Regions from separate parts of the Staphylococcus sp. IVB6181 genome, predicted to be linked through region 1. Evidence: a T-box and tRNA genes for the amino acid it is inferred to sense, from the RefSeq annotation. Region 1 holds a T-box; the other regions hold tRNA genes.
The links. A T-box is a leader RNA that pairs with one kind of tRNA and senses whether it is charged. The one in region 1 lies ahead of MUA90_RS06730 (valine--tRNA ligase), so its partner is inferred to be a tRNA-Val.
Positions count from the first base shown of each region.

Region 1 (4,278 bases):
CCGCCTAAAGGTGTCCAATTTGAGATGATCACCGCAACAACAGCTAAGACAACGGCCGGCCAAAAGAGTTTGTTTCCATAACGTTTTGCGCCTGTTTCGCCTTGCTTTTCTGTGACATCTACAATATTTTTGATTGCGACTTGTTTAAAGAGTGTCAATACACCCATTAACAAGATAATAGCGCCGTTTACAACATTCGGCAGATAAGGGCCAAAAATAAATGTAATCGCAAGCAGCGTCCAAAATAGAGCAGTTCCTATACGTTTTGTTTTATCTTTATCTTTTAATACACGATAAGCGGTATAAAGTAATTGAATACCGATTAAAATATAAAAGCATTCAAGGATGGTATCAAGTGTGTGCTGACTCATGACTGATCCTCCTTGTGCTGATATTTTCTAGCCAAGTATCGATCAAGCATAATATTCTTAATGCCCACAATGATTAAAGTAATAATTGCTATCGGTACAGAAGCAATGGCAAGATTGACTGCGTTGACTTTAATATCTAAAGAATTAAAAGTACCGACCATTAGTAGGACACCAGCAGCGCCCACAAAAAGGTTCTGCCCAAAGAAATTGCCATAATTTTCCATGGCAGATGCTTCTGCTTTTATTTTTTCGACATCTTTTTTGTCTATTTGTTCAGGTTTGAGTCGATATTTCGTTGCGAGTGCACCTTGTACCATAGGATTAATCAACGGACGTACAAATTGAGGGTGTCCGCCGATACGTATTGAAGCTAAACCTGCCAATTCACGTATCAGCAAATACAGTGATAATAACCTCCCGCTGGTCATGGATTTGATTTTTCCTATTAATACTGTGGATTGTTTCTTAAGCCCGAAACGTTCAATCAAACCCACCATAGGCAAAGTTAATAGGAAAAGGGAAACCAAGCGGTTATCGATAAATGCTTTGCCGAGTACATCTAATATTTCAAAGAAATGCATACCAGACACAAGTCCGGTCACGATAGCTGCAGCTAATATGACTGCTATCGTATCAAATTTTAATAGGAATCCGATAATAATTACCAAGATACCTATTAATTTCAACCATTCCATACAATTCCTCCTTCAAAAAATAATATAAATGTCATTTTAGCATAAATTAGAAGTAATTTTTAGATAATTCCAAATATTATAAATAAAAGTAAGAACAAAAATTGTTCCTACTTTTGAGACGGCTTAAATGGACAGCCGATTAAATGCGCATCATATAAACCTGCAGCTTCTAAAAAAGAAAACATAGTTACAGGACCCATAAACTTAAATCCGTATTGTTTTAAAGCTTTCGACATCTTTTTTGCTCTTTCATCAACTGTAATACGATCTTTTGGTGTTTTGTATTTTAAATCGATAGGGTGATAATCAACGAAGGACCAAAGAAAATCACTGAAGCTGCCGTGTTCTTTTTCAATTGCTATATAACCTTTGGCTTGGCTTACTATCACTTCTAATTTTTTTCTGTAATGGACAATGTTCGGAAATCCCATCAGTGCATCGATATCTTTTTCTGTCATTTGTGCTATTTTATATGGGTCGAATTGATAAAAGGCTTCTCGGTAGGCAGAACGTTTCTTTAATATCGTCAGCCATGATAAACCTGCATGCTGCGACTCTAATGCCATTAATTCAAAAAGCTTTTGGCTATCATATAAAGGTTGTCCCCATTCTTTGTCATGATATTCAATATAAAGGGAATCAGTTGTCCCAAAGGCACATTCATTCACAAAATTTCACTCCATCCGCATTGACTTATTTTAGAGTTCTATTATACTATAAATTAGTAGTGAATATAGAAATCGGGAAGAGTAAGCAGTTTTTAATTTCAAAGAGAGTGTATGGTCGCTGAAAATACATAATTATTGCTGTCGAAGGTAGCCCGCTTAGTTCTTTAACTGAACCTATAGTAAGTTAAAGCGTGTTTGAGCGTTAATCATAATTAAGTGCAATATAGATGAACTATGTTGAATTTAGGTGGTACCACGGAACATCCGTCCTATGTTTAGGAACGGGTGTTTTTATTTTTAAGGAGGCGTTTGTCCTATGGAAATGAAACCAAAATACAATCCGAATGAGGTTGAAGCTGGACGCTATCAACAATGGGTAGAAAAAGGCTACTTCAAACCTAGCGGAGACCAATCGAAAGAAACATACACTATTGTTATCCCACCTCCGAATGTAACAGGTAAATTACATTTAGGCCATGCTTGGGATACAACTTTGCAAGATATTTTAACAAGAATGAAACGTATGCAAGGCTACGATACTTTGTACTTGCCTGGTATGGACCATGCAGGGATTGCGACACAAGCAAAAGTAGAAGCTAAATTACATGAACAAGGCATTTCAAGACATGATCTCGGCCGCGAAAAATTCCTTGAAGAAGTTTGGAGCTGGAAAGAAGAATATGCTTCATTCATTCGTCAGCAATGGGCGAAATTAGGTCTTGGTCTGGATTATGACAGAGAGCGTTTTACTTTAGATGAAGGATTAAGCAAAGCGGTAAGAAAAGTCTTTGTTGATATGTATAAAAAGGGCTTGATTTATCGCGGAGAACGTATCATCAACTGGGATCCGGTTGCTAAAACAGCAATTTCTGATATCGAAGTAATCCATGAAGATACAGCTGGTAAATTCTATCACTTCAAATATCCATATGCAGATGGAGAAGGCTATATTGAAATTGCGACAACACGACCAGAAACAATGCTTGGCGATACAGCTATCGTAGTCAATCCGAATGATGAACGCTATAAAGATGTTATCGGCAGAAAAGTTATCTTGCCGATTGTCGGTCGCGAATTACCGATTTTAGCAGACGAGTATGTTGATGTTGAATTTGGTAGCGGTGCGATGAAAGTTACGCCTGCACATGACCCTAATGACTTTGAATTAGGCAAACGTCATAACTTAGAATCAATCATCGTTATGGATGAATCAGGAAAAATGAATGACAAAGCAGGCAAATACGAAGGCATGGACCGCTTCGAATGCCGCGAACAATTAGTCAAAGATTTAGAAGCTGAAGACTTAGTTATCAAAATCGAAGACCATACGCATTCAGTCGGCCACTCTGAAAGAAGCGGTGCGATTGTCGAACCTTATTTATCTACACAATGGTTCGTTAATATGGATCCGCTTGCTAAAAAAGCATTAGACAATCAAAAAACAGATAACCGTATAAACTTTGTACCGGATCGCTTTGAACATACATTCAATCAATGGATGGAAAACATCCGCGACTGGACAATTTCTCGTCAATTATGGTGGGGTCATCAAATCCCAGCTTGGTACCATAATGAAACAGGGGAAATTTATGTAGGCGAAGAAGCACCTGCAGACAGTGAAAACTGGACACAAGACGAAGACGTTTTAGATACTTGGTTCTCAAGTGCTTTATGGCCATTCTCTACTTTAGGCTGGCCGGATACAGAAGCAGAAGATTTCCAACGTTATTATCCTACTAATGCATTAGTTACAGGATATGACATCATCTTCTTCTGGGTTGCACGTATGATTTTCCAAGGTCTTGAGTTTACAGAAACTCGTCCATTCAACGATGTATTTCTTCATGGTTTAGTACGTGCTGAAGATGGGCGCAAAATGAGTAAATCATTAGGCAACGGTGTAGATCCTATGGATGTTATTGATCAATACGGTGCTGACAGCTTGAGATATTTCTTAGCAACAGGTTCATCACCTGGTCATGATTTACGTTATTCTACAGAAAAAGTAGAAGCGGTTTGGAACTTCATCAATAAAATCTGGAATGCTGCGCGCTTCAGCTTAATGAACATCGGTGAAGACTTCAAATTTGAAGATATCGATTTATCTAAGAATTTATCACTTGCCGACAAATGGATTTTGACGCGTCTAAATGAAACTGTGAAAACAGCAACAGATTTAAGCGATAAATATGAGTTCGGCGAAGTCGGCCGTGCTTTATACAACTTCATTTGGGATGAGTTCTGCGACTGGTATATTGAAATGAGTAAAATTCCGATGAACGGTGAAGACGAAGACCAAAAACAAGCAACACGTTCAGTATTGAGCTATGTATTAGATCGTACAATGCGTATGCTTCACCCGTATATGCCGTTTGTTACAGAAGAAATTTGGCAAAACTTGCCGCATGAAGGCGAAACAATTGTGACAAGTGCATGGCCGAAAGTTCAATCAGAATTCATGTTTGAAGAAAGTAAACAAACAATGCAATATGTGGTAGAAATTATCAAAGCTGTACGTCAAGCACGTTCAGAAGTTAATACTCC
Region 1 covers NZ_CP095096.1:1,379,655-1,383,932, forward strand. The annotation lists gene MUA90_RS06715 (DUF979 domain-containing protein) at 1-371, opposite strand, end outside; gene MUA90_RS06720 (DUF969 domain-containing protein) at 368-1,066, opposite strand; gene MUA90_RS06725 (DNA-3-methyladenine glycosylase I) at 1,174-1,734, opposite strand; T-box leader at 1,794-2,009, shown strand; gene MUA90_RS06730 (valine--tRNA ligase) at 2,051-4,278, shown strand, end outside.

Region 2 (4,278 bases), 1.2 Mb from region 1:
AGTTGTTAAAAATAATGGCTCTCCTGGAATCGATGGGATGAAGGTTAAAGAGTTACATGCTCACTTCAGAGAATTCTATCCACAGATAAAAGGAAAACTGCTTAACGGTACGTATAAACCGCAAGCAGTTAAGAAAGTAGCCATTCCAAAACCGAATGGCAAAAAGAGAATTCTTGGAATTCCCGTCGCAAGGGATAGAGTTATCCAACAAGCAATCAAACAAGTTATCGAACCGATGATAAATCGCCAGTTTTCGAAACATAGTCATGGGTTTAGACCAAATCATAGTACAGGTACTGCATTAAAACAATGTATCCAATACTATGAGGAGGGTTATCACACAGTCGTAGACTGTGACTTAAAACAATGTTTTGACACGTTGAACCATGACAAATTGATGTACTTGTTTGAACGCTTTATACAAGATAAAGCTATCTCTAAATTTATCCGCAAAAGTTTACAAAGCGGGTCTGCAGACCTGTCTGGCGAATACGCAGAAAGAAAGACAGACGCCCCTCAAGGTGGGGTTATATCTCCCTTGTTGTGTAATATCTATTTGCATGAGCTGGATAAAGAATTAGAGAAGCGCGGACATCGTTTTGTGAGATACGCAGATGACTTCGTCATCTTTGTTAAATCAAAACGTGCCGGACAACGTGTTATGGAGAGTATCACAAACTTTATCGAAAAGGACCTGAAATTAACAGTGAATAAAGATAAAAGTAAGGTAGGCTCTCCCACACGTTTAAAGTTCTTGAGTTGTCTGATAACGAAAATAAATGGCACTTGTCGTTTCAGACCCACTATGGAAGCAAAAAGAAATTTAAAAGCCAAATTAAAGTGGGTCACAAGAAGAAATAGACCTGGCACATTTACTGAACATTATAACAGGAATCAACGCGATTACTAGAGGTTGGATAAACTATTTTGGCAGAGGTTTTGTTAAAGGATTTATCCGCGAAATGCAAGAGTGGTTGAACCATCGAATCAGACAACTTATTTTAAAGCGATGGAAGAAGGTCAAAACAAAATACAAAATGCTTCGAAAATACGGATTAGACCACAATGGTGCCATGCGTATTGCGAACTCAAGAAAGAAGTATTGGAGGCTTTCCAAAACGCATGAGGTTCATCATGCGCTTACAACAAATAGACTCTACAAGTGGGGTCTAGTACCACTAGCCCGACTCGCAGAGTCTGCTTACGCAAGATATTGAACCGCCGTGTACGGAACCGTACGCACGGTGGTGTGAGAGGACGAGTATTCAATTAATGATTACTCTCCTACTCGATTGCATTGAAAAGCGGTAATATAGAGCGATCAGATGAGAGAGAGGCAGGAAATGTAAATAACTTTAAAAAAGTTTGAAAAACCACTTGCATTATTTTGAAAACCCTGTATAATTGTTAATTGTTCTACGAAATAAAGCAACGTTTTATGAGAGATTTTGTATGATTATAAAAGAATCAAAAAAATGATACATAAGTGTTGACAAAAGATTCATAAAGTAGTAATATTAAAGGGTCGTCAAAAAGAACGCGTTACACATTTGTAAAAAAGATTTTAACTGAGTGTAAAATTGACCATTGCAAATGTTAACGAAACAAGTTAAAATAATTTAAGTGAGTTATTGAAAACCACTTAAATAAATAAGTAATATATTGTCTGGCGACAATGGCAAAGAGGTCACACCTGTTCCCATGCCGAACACAGAAGTTAAGCTCTTTAGCGCCGATGGTAGTCGGACTCACGTTCCGCAAGAGTAGGACGTTGCCAGACAATATAATTCGGAGAATTAGCTCAGCTGGGAGAGCATCTGCCTTACAAGCAGAGGGTCGGCGGTTCGAATCCGTCATTCTCCACCATTTAGGAGCCGGCCTAGCTCAATTGGTAGAGCAACTGACTTGTAATCAGTAGGTTGGGGGTTCAAGTCCTCTGGCCGGCACCATCTTAAAGCTATGAGCCATTAGCTCAGTTGGTAGAGCATCTGACTTTTAATCAGAGGGTCAGAGGTTCGAATCCTCTATGGCTCATCAGTTTTCCAATTTTAATAATGCAGAAGTAGTTCAGCGGTAGAATACAACCTTGCCAAGGTTGGGGTCGCGGGTTCGAATCCCGTCTTCTGCTCCATTTTATTTTTATGTTGCCGGGGTGGCGGAACTGGCAGACGCACAGGACTTAAAATCCTGCGGTAAGTGATTACCGTACCGGTTCGATTCCGGTCCTCGGCACCATATATATTATAAAAATGCGCCCGTAGCTCAACTGGATAGAGCGTTTGACTACGGATCAAGAGGTTATGGGTTCGACTCCTATCGGGCGCGCCATTTTATATTTTTAATTACATTTTATATACGGGAAGTAGCTCAGCTTGGTAGAGCACTTGGTTTGGGACCAAGGGGTCGCAGGTTCGAATCCTGTCTTCCCGACTCTTATTTGAATAATGGGGGCTTAGCTCAGCTGGGAGAGCGCCTGCTTTGCACGCAGGAGGTCAGCGGTTCGATCCCGCTAGTCTCCACCATTAATATTTTTAAATGAACATTGAAAACTGAATGACAATATGTCAACGTTAATTCCAAAATTAACAAACGTTTTAAACGTTTTATAACAAATAGTTTTTATGAGCTAGTCAAACATCATAAATTTTTATGGAGAGTTTGATCCTGGCTCAGGATGAACGCTGGCGGCGTGCCTAATACATGCAAGTCGAGCGAACAGACGAGGAGCTTGCTCCTCTGACGTTAGCGGCGGACGGGTGAGTAACACGTGGGTAACCTACCTATAAGACTGGAATAACTCCGGGAAACCGGGGCTAATGCCGGATAATACATGAAACCGCATGGTTTCATGATGAAAGACGGTCTTGCTGTCACTTATAGATGGACCCGCGGCGTATTAGCTAGTTGGTAAGGTAACGGCTTACCAAGGCAACGATACGTAGCCGACCTGAGAGGGTGATCGGCCACACTGGAACTGAGACACGGTCCAGACTCCTACGGGAGGCAGCAGTAGGGAATCTTCCGCAATGGGCGAAAGCCTGACGGAGCAACGCCGCGTGAGTGATGAAGGTCTTCGGATCGTAAAACTCTGTTATTAGGGAAGAACAAGGATGTAAGTAACTGTGCATCCCTTGACGGTACCTAATCAGAAAGCCACGGCTAACTACGTGCCAGCAGCCGCGGTAATACGTAGGTGGCAAGCGTTATCCGGAATTATTGGGCGTAAAGCGCGCGTAGGCGGTTTCTTAAGTCTGATGTGAAAGCCCACGGCTCAACCGTGGAGGGTCATTGGAAACTGGGAAACTTGAGTGCAGAAGAGGAAAGTGGAATTCCATGTGTAGCGGTGAAATGCGCAGAGATATGGAGGAACACCAGTGGCGAAGGCGACTTTCTGGTCTGCAACTGACGCTGATGTGCGAAAGCGTGGGGATCAAACAGGATTAGATACCCTGGTAGTCCACGCCGTAAACGATGAGTGCTAAGTGTTAGGGGGTTTCCGCCCCTTAGTGCTGCAGCTAACGCATTAAGCACTCCGCCTGGGGAGTACGGCCGCAAGGCTGAAACTCAAAGGAATTGACGGGGACCCGCACAAGCGGTGGAGCATGTGGTTTAATTCGAAGCAACGCGAAGAACCTTACCAAATCTTGACATCCTTTGACAACTCTGGAGACAGAGCCTTCCCCTTCGGGGGACAAAGTGACAGGTGGTGCATGGTTGTCGTCAGCTCGTGTCGTGAGATGTTGGGTTAAGTCCCGCAACGAGCGCAACCCTTAAGCTTAGTTGCCAGCATTAAGTTGGGCACTCTAAGTTGACTGCCGGTGACAAACCGGAGGAAGGTGGGGATGACGTCAAATCATCATGCCCCTTATGATTTGGGCTACACACGTGCTACAATGGACGGTACAAAGGGCAGCGAACCCGCGAGGTCAAGCAAATCCCATAAAGCCGTTCTCAGTTCGGATTGTAGTCTGCAACTCGACTACATGAAGCTGGAATCGCTAGTAATCGTAGATCAGCATGCTACGGTGAATACGTTCCCGGGTCTTGTACACACCGCCCGTCACACCACGAGAGTTTGTAACACCCGAAGCCGGTGGAGTAACCTTTTAGGAACTAGCCGTCGAAGGTGGGACAAATGATTGGGGTGAAGTCGTAACAAGGTAGCCGTATCGGAAGGTGCGGCTGGATCACCTCCTTTCTAAGGATATATTCGGAACAGTTTCGTTAGAAACTGAAATAGGAATAACGTGACATATTGTATTCAGTTTTGAATGTTTA
Region 2 covers NZ_CP095096.1:2,549,550-2,553,827, reverse strand. The annotation lists partial or broken gene ltrA (group II intron reverse transcriptase/maturase) at 1-1,217, shown strand, start outside; rRNA gene rrf (5S ribosomal RNA) at 1,666-1,780, shown strand; tRNA gene MUA90_RS12575 (tRNA-Val) at 1,791-1,866, shown strand; tRNA gene MUA90_RS12570 (tRNA-Thr) at 1,874-1,949, shown strand; tRNA gene MUA90_RS12565 (tRNA-Lys) at 1,962-2,034, shown strand; tRNA gene MUA90_RS12560 (tRNA-Gly) at 2,057-2,131, shown strand; tRNA gene MUA90_RS12555 (tRNA-Leu) at 2,147-2,235, shown strand; tRNA gene MUA90_RS12550 (tRNA-Arg) at 2,252-2,328, shown strand; tRNA gene MUA90_RS12545 (tRNA-Pro) at 2,357-2,430, shown strand; tRNA gene MUA90_RS12540 (tRNA-Ala) at 2,447-2,522, shown strand; rRNA gene MUA90_RS12535 (16S ribosomal RNA) at 2,647-4,198, shown strand.
Region 2: it encodes a tRNA-Val, which carries the amino acid that the T-box ahead of MUA90_RS06730 (valine--tRNA ligase) is inferred to sense. The anticodon was not compared.

Region 3 (4,278 bases), 450 kb from region 1:
AAGCCTCTAGCTAGATAACTGGTGCCCGTACCGCAAACCGACACAGGTAGTCAAGATGAGAATTCTAAGGTGAGCGAGAGAACTCTCGTTAAGGAACTCGGCAAAATGACCCCGTAACTTCGGGAGAAGGGGTGCTCTTTAGGGTTCACGCTCTGAAGAGCCGCAGTGAACAGGCCCAAGCGACTGTTTATCAAAAACACAGGTCTCTGCTAAACCGTAAGGTGATGTATAGGGGCTGACGCCTGCCCGGTGCTGGAAGGTTAAGAGGAGTGGTTAGCTTCTGCGAAGCTACGAATCGAAGCCCCAGTAAACGGCGGCCGTAACTATAACGGTCCTAAGGTAGCGAAATTCCTTGTCGGGTAAGTTCCGACCCGCACGAAAGGCGTAACGATTTGGGCACTGTCTCAACGAGAGACTCGGTGAAATCATAGTACCTGTGAAGATGCAGGTTACCCGCGACAGGACGGAAAGACCCCGTGGAGCTTTACTGTAGCCTGATATTGAAATTCGGCACAGCTTGTACAGGATAGGTAGGAGCCTTAGAAGCGTGAGCGCCAGCTTACGCCGAGGCGCTGGTGGGATACTACCCTAGCTGTGTTGGATTTCTAACCCGCGCCATTGATCATGGCGGGAGACAGTGTCAGGCGGGCAGTTTGACTGGGGCGGTCGCCTCCTAAAGTGTAACGGAGGCGCTCAAAGGTTCCCTCAGAATGGTTGGAAATCATTCATAGAGTGTAAAGGCATAAGGGAGCTTGACTGCGAGACCTACAAGTCGAGCAGGGTCGAAAGACGGACTTAGTGATCCGGTGGTTCCGCATGGAAGGGCCATCGCTCAACGGATAAAAGCTACCCCGGGGATAACAGGCTTATCTCCCCCAAGAGTTCACATCGACGGGGAGGTTTGGCACCTCGATGTCGGCTCATCGCATCCTGGGGCTGTAGTCGGTCCCAAGGGTTGGGCTGTTCGCCCATTAAAGCGGTACGCGAGCTGGGTTCAGAACGTCGTGAGACAGTTCGGTCCCTATCCGTCGTGGGCGTAGGAAATTTGAGAGGAGCTGTCCTTAGTACGAGAGGACCGGGATGGACATACCTCTGGTGTACCAGTTGTCGTGCCAACGGCATAGCTGGGTAGCTATGTATGGACGGGATAAGTGCTGAAAGCATCTAAGCATGAAGCCCCCCTCAAGATGAGATTTCCCAACTTCGGTTATAAGATCCCTCAAAGATGATGAGGTTAATAGGTTCGGGGTGGAAGCATAGCGATATGTGGAGCTGACGAATACTAATCGATCGAAGACTTAATCAAATTTAAAGTTTTGATTGGTCGAATTGAAAATTACTTACTATCTAGTTTTGAATGTATAAACATTCCATTGTCTGGCGACAATGGCAAAGAGGTCACACCTGTTCCCATGCCGAACACAGAAGTTAAGCTCTTTAGCGCCGATGGTAGTCGGACTTACGTTCCGCAAGAGTAGGACGTTGCCAGGCAATGACATTATTCCACAGTAGCTCAGTGGTAGAGCTATCGGCTGTTAACCGATCGGTCGTAGGTTCGAGTCCTACCTGTGGAGCCATATGGCCCCGTGGTCAAGCGGTTAAGACACCGCCCTTTCACGGCGGTAACACGGGTTCGAGTCCCGTCGGGGTCATTACATATTGGAGAATTAGCTCAGCTGGGAGAGCATCTGCCTTACAAGCAGAGGGTCGGCGGTTCGAACCCGTCATTCTCCACCATTTTGAATTAAATATTTGTCGGAGGGGTAGCGAAGTGGCTAAACGCGGCGGACTGTAAATCCGCTCCTTCGGGTTCGGCAGTTCGAATCTGCCCCCCTCCACCATCTAATGGGCTATAGCCAAGCGGTAAGGCAACGGACTTTGACTCCGTCACTCACTGGTTCGAATCCAGTTAGCCCAGCCATTAGAGCCATTAGCTCAGTTGGTAGAGCATCTGACTTTTAATCAGAGGGTCAGAGGTTCGAATCCTCTATGGCTCACTGTTGCACCCTAGTGATAGGGTGCTTTTTTATTACACTTTTTTAAGTTTCTCTGAAATCACTAGAAGAGGTTGTACATATTTATGTATTTTCATTCAAAGGAGCAGGGGGATTTATGCTATAATTTAAATGTATGAGAGCTGTTTATCATAGCGATAAATCGGCTATCATTGTAATTAGGTTACCGGAGGAGATGCTATGGATTTTGGCGGCATTTTTGAAAATTTCAATACGGTAAAGTTAATAACAAGTATTTTAGATTTACTCATTGTCTGGTATGTGATTTATTTATTAATCACAGTATTTAAAGGGACTAAAGCCATCCAGCTTCTCAAAGGAATTATAGTCATTGTATTAGGGCGTTGGGTGAGTGCTGCTTTAGACTTAACTACAACTGCAAGATTGTTTGATATGGTCATCCAATGGGGGTTCTTAGCAATCATTGTGATCTTCCAACCTGAAATCAGACGTGCACTCGAGCAGTTAGGTAGAGGTAACCTGTTTAAACGTTATGTTGGAAGTTCATCACAAGATCAAGAAAAACTGATTAAAGCTGTTAGCGGCGCAATACAGTATATGGCAAAGCGACGTATCGGTGCTTTAATTGTGTTTGAGAAAAAGACTGGGCTTCAAGATTATATTGAAACAGGCATTCCGATGGATTCAGACATTTCACAAGAGTTATTAACGAATGTCTTTATTCCGAATACACCATTGCATGATGGTGCAATGATTGTTCAAGGAACAAAGATAGCGAGTGCTGCTTGTTATTTACCGCTTTCTGATAGTTCTAAGATTTCAAAGAGTTTAGGAACAAGACACAGAGCAGCAGTTGGTATTTCAGAAGTATCAGATGCGTTTACAGCAATTGTGTCTGAGGAAACGGGATCGATTTCAGTTACCTTTGATGGAAAATTGCGTAAAGATATTTCATCAGAAGTCTTTGAAGAATTATTAGCTGAACATTGGTTCGATACAAGACTTCCAAAGAAAGGTGTGAAGTAAAATGTTTGAGAGCAAATGGGGATTAAGATTTGTAGCATTTGTCTTGGCATTAGCTTTCTTTTTAACCGTGAATAACGTCTTTGGAAATATCTTTGGTACATCATCGTTATCTCAAAATACAACGAGAACTATTCAGAATGTACCTGTAGAAGCTACATATAACAGCAAGAACTTATATGCTTCAGGTATTCCTGAAAGTGTGGATGTTCAGTTGAAAGGTTCGCAATCAAAGGTTTTAAAAGCAGAACAATCAGATGACATCAAGGTTGAATTGGACTTAACAAACACTACATACGGACGTCATAAAATTGATTATGAAATCAAAGGTTTAGACAAGGATGTAGAGGGTACAGTTAATCCGAAACAAGCGACTGTCAACCTTGAGAGAAAAGTCTCTAAAGAAATGACAGTAACCGCTGATGTGAGTGATAAGGATATTGATCCGAACTATCAAGTGAAAAATCAATCAGTGACACCTAAAAAGGTGAAAGTTATCGGCGGACAGCATCAAGTTGAAAAAATTGCTTATTTAAAAGCTACATTTAAAAATGCATCTAATATCAAAGACGATACAACAGATGTAGGAGAAATCGTAGCATTTGATAAGAATTTAAAGAGAATTGATGTTATTACTAAACCAAGCAATGTTAATATTACTGTAGAGTTAAAACCTTACAGCAAGAAAGTAGATATTAAAAAGAAAGTTATCGGTAAAGCAAATTCTAAGTTGAATGCTGATAATGTTAATTTGTCTAAACAACAAGTTGAAATTTTGGGAAATAGAGAAGAGTTAAGTGATATTCAAAGTATTACAGGTGTTATTAATCTGGCAGATTTCGAAAGCTCAGATGAAGCAGGTGTAAGCTTAGAATTACCTGACGTAGTAAAAAAAGCTGACAGCAGCGATATTACAGCTACAGTTTCAGCTAAATAAATAAAGCATTAAAGGAGAATTTTTAAATGGGCAAATATTTTGGGACAGACGGAGTCAGAGGTGTAGCCAACAAAGAACTTACTCCAGAACTGGCTTTTAAATTAGGTAGATACGGCGGTTATGTCTTAGCACATAACGAAGACAAGAAACATCCGCAAGTACTTGTGGGACGTGATACACGTGTTTCAGGTGAAATGCTAGAATTTGCTTTGATTGCAGGCTTGATTTCTATTGGGGCTGAAGTAATGCGTTTAGGCGTTATCTCAACACCAGGTGTTGCGTACTTAACAAAAGAAATGGATGCTGAACTAGGTGTTATGATTTCAGCATCACATAACCCAG
Region 3 covers NZ_CP095096.1:932,677-936,954, forward strand. The annotation lists rRNA gene MUA90_RS04260 (23S ribosomal RNA) at 1-1,306, shown strand, start outside; rRNA gene rrf (5S ribosomal RNA) at 1,377-1,491, shown strand; tRNA gene MUA90_RS04270 (tRNA-Asn) at 1,503-1,577, shown strand; tRNA gene MUA90_RS04275 (tRNA-Glu) at 1,581-1,652, shown strand; tRNA gene MUA90_RS04280 (tRNA-Val) at 1,662-1,737, shown strand; tRNA gene MUA90_RS04285 (tRNA-Tyr) at 1,758-1,841, shown strand; tRNA gene MUA90_RS04290 (tRNA-Gln) at 1,847-1,921, shown strand; tRNA gene MUA90_RS04295 (tRNA-Lys) at 1,925-1,997, shown strand; gene cdaA (diadenylate cyclase CdaA) at 2,196-3,002, shown strand; gene MUA90_RS04305 (CdaR family protein) at 3,004-3,936, shown strand; gene glmM (phosphoglucosamine mutase) at 3,963-4,278, shown strand, end outside.
Region 3: it encodes a tRNA-Val, which carries the amino acid that the T-box ahead of MUA90_RS06730 (valine--tRNA ligase) is inferred to sense. The anticodon was not compared.